DNA from 2 places in the Paenibacillus sp. P2(2022) genome. Region 1 is predicted to be linked to the other one. Evidence: predicted binding sites of a transcription regulator. Region 1 holds the regulator's gene; the other holds the start of a gene.

Evidence for each region. The regulator NrdR, encoded in region 1, represses ribonucleotide reductase genes. The targets are predictions, from matches to a motif close to AACACNATATATNGTGTT.
Region 2: a site for NrdR is predicted at 1,962-1,979, ahead of nrdI (class Ib ribonucleoside-diphosphate reductase assembly flavoprotein NrdI). Genes of this name have one in related genera too.

Annotation. Positions count from the first base shown of each region.
Region 1 is NZ_JAKWFI010000002.1:448,381-451,795, reverse strand. It holds gene MMB75_RS09315 (alpha/beta hydrolase family protein) at 1-820, shown strand, start outside; tRNA gene MMB75_RS09310 (tRNA-Lys) at 907-979, opposite strand; tRNA gene MMB75_RS09305 (tRNA-Ala) at 991-1,066, opposite strand; gene nrdR (transcriptional regulator NrdR) at 1,197-1,664, opposite strand; gene MMB75_RS09295 (alpha/beta-type small acid-soluble spore protein) at 1,770-1,994, shown strand; gene MMB75_RS09290 (lytic transglycosylase domain-containing protein) at 2,114-2,677, opposite strand; gene coaE (dephospho-CoA kinase) at 2,674-3,270, opposite strand; gene MMB75_RS09280 (MntP/YtaF family protein) at 3,281-3,415, opposite strand, start outside.
Region 2 is NZ_JAKWFI010000002.1:604,399-607,813, reverse strand. It holds gene MMB75_RS10130 (MFS transporter) at 1-751, opposite strand, end outside; gene MMB75_RS10125 (GNAT family N-acetyltransferase) at 754-1,314, opposite strand; gene MMB75_RS10120 (DUF2500 domain-containing protein) at 1,375-1,737, opposite strand; gene nrdI (class Ib ribonucleoside-diphosphate reductase assembly flavoprotein NrdI) at 2,146-2,505, shown strand; gene nrdE (class 1b ribonucleoside-diphosphate reductase subunit alpha) at 2,492-3,415, shown strand, end outside.

The DNA of each region.
Region 1 (3,415 bases):
TGTTTTTGTCCATGGAGATGGTCCAATCAATGACACCTATGATGATGGATACAAACCACTGTGGGAAAGGTTTGCTTCTAAGGGGTATGCTTCCTTATCCCTGAATAAGCCCGGTATTAACCGCGCTCCAGGCGATTGGCTGGAGCAAAGTATGGAGGACCGGGCACAGGAGATTCGATATGCAGTTGACTGGGCCAAAACCTTACCGATGATTGATAAGCACAAAATCGGCCTTTGGGGAGCCAGTCAAGCAGGCTGGGTCATTCCGAAAATCGTTAAAGAGGAGCATGATATTGCATTCAGCATCCTTGTATCGCCGGCTGTGAATTGGATTACACAAGGGCAATTTAACACAAAAAAAGAGTTGGAACAAGCAGGAGCTAGCCCGCAGCAAATTAAAAAGAGACTGGACTACGACCATAAGGTTCTACAATTACTGAAAAATCATGCTTCCTATGAAGAATACCTAAGCATAGCCAGTCCTAACGATATCATTTCCAAAGAAAGATGGAGCTTTATAGGCAAAAATTTTCGTTCTGATTCTACGGAAGAATTAAGCTACTTTAAATCTCCTGTACTCTTGGTTCTGGCTGGGAAAGATATAAACGTAGATGTAAAAGACACTGAGCGAGTATATCGCCAAAAGATATCTCCAGACCTGCTGTCTGTTATTCATTTGCCAGAAGTTGACCATTCCATGATGAATGAACAAATCGCGCATTCCAAGTCCCTAACCTTCTTAACCGCCGTATTTGCCCCCAGACAATTGGTAAATGATGATTATCTACAAATTCTCGCCGATTATGTTAGTCAGCGTTAAGCTTGGAACTGCTGTATACTCTATTAGACCGGGAATAGATATATAAACAGCAAAAAAACGGCATTTCTGCCGTTTTTTTTAAAGGATGGACTCTCAGGGACTCGAACCCTGGACCAATTGATTAAGAGTCAACTGCTCTACCAACTGAGCTAAGAGTCCATATAAAATTATGGTGGAGCCTAGGGGGATCGAACCCCTGACCTCATCGCTGCCAGCGATGCGCTCTCCCAGCTGAGCTAAGGCCCCGTCTCATGTAAGTTAATTAACGTTTCAAGCGACTTCTATATCATATAAAATATTCGACCCTGTGTCAATACTTTTATAAAAAAAATATTAACATCTTCCCGCCACGGCCCTAAAAAGATACAGTCAGCGATCAGTCGCTGTCTGTATCTTTAGATAACAGTGTTTTCAGTTCCTTCATAAACATATTGATGTCTTTGAACTGCCGATAGACGGACGCAAAGCGTACGTAGGCCACTTCATCCACAGGATAGAGCTGTTCCATGACCAGCTCACCAATCTGCTGGCTATCCACCTCTGTGGCTGCCGTGTTGCGAATGGCGTTCTCCACCTGAGATACAATCAGATCGAGCTGCTCGACTGATACTGGACGCTTCTCACAGGCACGAATGAGACCGCGCAGCATTTTATCACGGCTAAACTCTTCACGGCTGCCATCTTTTTTGATGACCATCAGTGGGGTCTCTTCCACCATTTCAAAGGTGGTAAAACGCCTGGCACACTGTTCGCATTCGCGGCGGCGTCGGATGGACTTATTATCATTCGCTGGTCGCGAATCCAACACTTTCGTGCCGTTGTAAGCGCAATACGGGCACTTCATAATCTCATCACTTCCTTTTTCCAATAAATTCCCGAAGCTTTTTAGTAATAATTTTGTCGAAACGGATCATAATATGTTTACCACGTCGCGAGGAGGTGAACAACAATGGCACAAGGAAACAATGGCAACTCCAACAACCTGGTAGTCAGCAGATCCTCCGGTGCTCTGGAGCAAATGAAATATGAAATCGCTCAAGAGCTGGGTATCAGCATTCCTCAAGATGGATACCAAGGTAACATGACTTCCTATGAGAACGGTTCGATCGGGGGCTACATCACAAAACGCCTCGTAACGATCGCCGAACAACAATTGGCAGGACAATACCAATAATCTCGGTAATAATGAAGAAGTAATACGAAAAAGTGTAGGGATAGGCTGCTAAAAACAGCCTGTCCTGCGCTTTTTTTCATTTTAAAGCGAAAAGGCTCATGTTGTCATTAACCTGTCCCTTAAAACTCATTATAAATTTTTGTATATTGCCTGTAGTAATAGATGACTCGCTGTACATAATGCCGTGTCTCACCAAAAGGGATTTGCTTAATGGACTCTTCTTTGCCATCCCACACCCCCTGATCTAGCCATTCCTGAACTTTACCTGGACCAGCATTATAAGCCGCTACGATGACCACAGGATTATCCTGAAACTTCATAGACAGGTTATGCAGATACCAGGTACCCAGCTCAATATTGGTGCCGGGCTCGTGCTTGACACTGTCCAGCGGGACCTTCTGAATCTGGGCACTCTCCATAATCCAATTGGCCGTGTTCGGCATAATCTGCATAAGCCCCAGTGCACCCTTGTGTGACTGCTTGCTGGTTTTAAAATTTGTTTCCACGCGGATAATAGACGCCACCAAAAATGGGTCCACTTCATAGGTCTGTGAATACTGCCGAATCTCATCCTTATATTGAATCGGGTAAAACCAGGACATCCAATTCGAGTTGAGGAACAGAATCAGGACAAATCCGACAAACAAAATGAGCAGGACTCTTTTCTTACGTAAAATGTTCATGCAAGTCCCTTTCGCTGCCAAAACTGATCAATTTGCATCTGCGTCTCAGACTGTGTTCCGCTATTATCAATAACAATATCAGCTAAATTTTTTTTCTGCTCGATATCCATTTGTGCGGACAAACGAAGCTCGGCTTGCTCTTCTGTCAGACCGTCTCTGAGCATCAGACGTCGGAGCTGAACATCACGTGGTACATATACAACCATAATTTCCTCGTACAGGCTCTCCAGCCCAGACTCATACATTAACGGGATATCTGCCAAAACAAGCTTGTCCGGCTGCTCCCGTTCATAAGCTTCCATGCGCAGACGCATTTCCTCACGAATAGCAGGATGCGTAATATCGTTAAGTGCCTGTCGCTGTACAGGATCTCTGAATACAATCTCTCCCAGTCTTTTGCGGTGCAGGGTTCCGTCACTGTTCACTATAGCTTGTCCAAAATGCTGTATGACCGCCGCCAGCACCGGATGCCCCGGAAGCATAACTTCCCGGGCAATGGCATCTGCGTCGATCAGCAGCGCACCCTTGGCGACCAAAAGAGCCGACACGGTGCTTTTTCCGGTAGCGATCCCTCCGGTTAATCCGATATTCATGCTCTTCACCTCATAACAGCTTCAATATACCCATCATAATCAGTAATAATGCCGGCAATACGCCGAGCGCCTTCATAAATCGAAATGCTGACAGGAAGAACCCTGCCTTCATACCAGCAATCAAAAATACACCACTGAATAACGT
Region 2 (3,415 bases), 160 kb from region 1:
AATAACCCGCCTTGATCAATCCCATAATCCAAATTCCTTGTTCAGAAAGACCGACCAGACGTGGCTGTTGAAATGTATTCCCCGCCGAATTCGAAAAGCTAATAAATAAACCAATAACAAACACAATCCAGATCGACTTATTTTCAAAACCGATACGGACACTTTCCCCGATAATCGTTGTAATGCGAGTAGCAGATGTTTCTCGATGGGTAATATTCTTTTCTTTCATATAAAAGCAGCATAGAATAATACATAAGATAATAGAGACAATGCTGGCTGCCCAGGGAAGTGAATAGTTAAATGTTGCAAGGAAGGCCCCCAACAGACCACAAATAAATCCCGAAATGTACTGTATACTGTTTGAGGTTGTAAAAAGAACTTCCATGGGCTTATCACTGTTTTCCACAACCCAGGATTCCAACGAGCCTGATTGCAAGCATATTGACAGCCCCCCAAAAACTTGTGCGAACACAAGCAGCCACATGCGATCTGTCCAAACGAACAATACACTGTAGACTAGAAAACAACAAAGCCCCAAAACAACAGAAATTTTTCTTCCATATTTGTCTGCAATAGCTCCAGTTGGTATTTCAAACAGAAAAATACTTACAAAGAATACAACCAGCAAGAAGTTCGCACTTTGCAGAGAAAGTCCTTTAGCTAACAGAAATAAGATGAGCGTAGTTCCCGTGATTTCACTCATAAAAAATTGAAGAAAGCTGACGGAGTAAAATAGCTTATGTGGCCTCACTTTCAGGGCTCCTTCGCTTGCTCTACAGCCTCATATTCATTTCGCAACATCCCCATCTGAATGATGTCATAGTACTGTCCTTCCCTGAATAGCTTTTCTCGTAGTCGGCCTTCCTCCTTAAAGCCACATGCCAGATAGCAACGATATGCACGTTCATTGAACGCATAGACCTCCAGCTCCAGCCGATGCAGATTCAGTGAATGAAATGCAAATTTTTGTATCAATCGTATCGCTTCCCGCCCATATCCTTTGCCCAGATCACCGTCGCGCCCGATTACAATACCAAGGGTGGCGTGCCGATTTACCCAGTTGATTTTGAATAAATCGAGTTGTCCAATATAGTCCAGTGTATCTTTATGTGCAATGACAAAGCCCTTGATCTCAGAGTTGCCGTCAATCATCATCTGTACAAAAGATTCACTATTAGCCTGTGAATGCGGATAGATAAATACGTCGCTTAATCCATGTGTGATTGCCGAGTCATTAACCCATCTTCGGATATCAGGTATATCCTCCTGACGGTACTCTCTTAATACAATTCGTGCTCCAATGATATGTGGCATCGTCAGCTTCCTCCCTATTATGTATTGGTTCTGGTAATACTCTATCACCCTGTCCCCCTTTTACGCTCCCATTAATCTCACAAACTCCAGGAAACGTGTACCTTTATAATGAACCTCCCCGCGATCCCCGATTACAATCATTCCGAAGTCCGTATCCTTCACCTCCAGCTCCTTACGCTCCCCCCTGTCAAATTCAAAGGTGATATAGTAATCGGTCGAAGCTGAAAAATTGCCTGACCCCCCACGCACTCTCGTTCGCTTATCCACAACCTTGCAAGAACGTTGGACCTGTTCGGCTGCTTGATTGGAAAGACCTGCACTTATCGATTTGACAATTCCCATAATGATTACAAAAGCAATGAGTCCAAACACGACAAAAAAGATAATACTAAACGGTTGAAATGCCATAAAACCACTTCCCATTTGCCTCATCCTTTCTACAGTAAAATGTAAATTTTCCATTCTATTGCCCATTGACAAATCGTACATCCTCAGCTTAAAAAACTCCAATACTTTTTTAACATACTTACGAAAAAAAAGTTCTTTCGCTCTTTTCCGCACCCTGCTTGGACTTACACCCGATCTGGGTCCTCTGAGCCTCTCTAGACCGATTGACAAAACTATATATAGATATAAAATAGAAAATGTACTCTAAATATAGTGTAAAAAACGTATTTATGCCCGATATCTTGAAGATAAAGGTATGAAAATACATGTAAATATAGAGTCAAAAATCTTAAATGGCGCAGCCAGCAAGGGATTACAGCTATGATGGGTCTCTTGGCAATGCCGTTTTCTTTTTTTCGTTAATTGTTAAGGAGGTTGCACACCATGCTGATTGCTTATGATTCCAAGACCGGCAATGTAAAAAGATTTATAAACAAGCTCAAGCTTCCGGCGGTTCAGATTGAGGAGCAAATGACTATAGAAGAACCTTACGTACTCATTACATATACAACCGGGTTTGGGCAGATACCTGAGAGGGTATCTTCATTTTTGAAAAAAAATGCACAAAACCTTGTTGGTGTAGCTGCAAGCGGCAACCGTAACTGGGGTGAGAAATTTGCCAAAAGTGCGGATTTGATTGCCGACCATTATAATGTCCCCGTGATTAGCAAATTTGAATTATCTGGAACGTTCGGAGATGTGGAGCGTTTTAAACAGGAGGTGAGCCGAGTTGCGGCATATTGAATTGAACAACATGTTGATGAAACGCGATACAGACGGCTTTTTCCAATTGGAAAAGGACCAAGAGGCTGTAGCAGAATTTATGAAGGAAGTTCAAGAACGGAGTTTGAAGTTTGCTGACACAGCTGCTCAAGTGCTGTATATGATTGAGAATGATTATTACGAAAATTTCTATAACAGCTATACAGCTGATGAAATTAATGATATTTTCCATATCACTCATAGCTATAATTTTAAATTCCCTTCCTATATGGCAGCATCCAAGTTTTATACTGATTATGCAATGAAGAGTAACGACCGTAAAGTCTATCTGGAACACTACCCTGACCGGGTGGCTGCTGTCGCCCTGCATTTGGGACGCGGCAACGCCGATACGGCGCGCCTGTTGTCCCGCTCGATGATGGAGCAACGTCTTCAGCCAGCTACACCAACCTTCCTGAACGCTGGCAAAAGCCGCCGTGGGGAATTGGTGTCCTGCTTCTTGCTCGAAATGGATGACTCTCTGAACTCAATCAACTATGTATTGAACACTTGCATGCAATTGTCCAAAATTGGCGGCGGTGTTGCGGTTAACCTGTCGAAGCTGCGGTCACGCGGCGAGGCAATTAAAGGTGTAGAAGGCGCAGCAAAAGGCATTATGCCTGTGCTGAAGCTGATGGAAGATGGTTTCTCCTACGCGGATCAAATGGGTCAACGTAAAGGCTCTGGTGCAGCCTATTACAACATTTTCGGATGGGACGTGCTGGAGTTCCTGGATAGTAAAAAAATCAATGCTGATGAAAGAGTACGTCTCAAGACACTTTCGATCGGATTGCTGGTGCCGAACCGCTTTTACAAGCTGGCACAGGATAATGAACCACTGCATGTATTTGCACCTTATAGTGTGTTCAAGGCTTATGGAACACATTTGGAC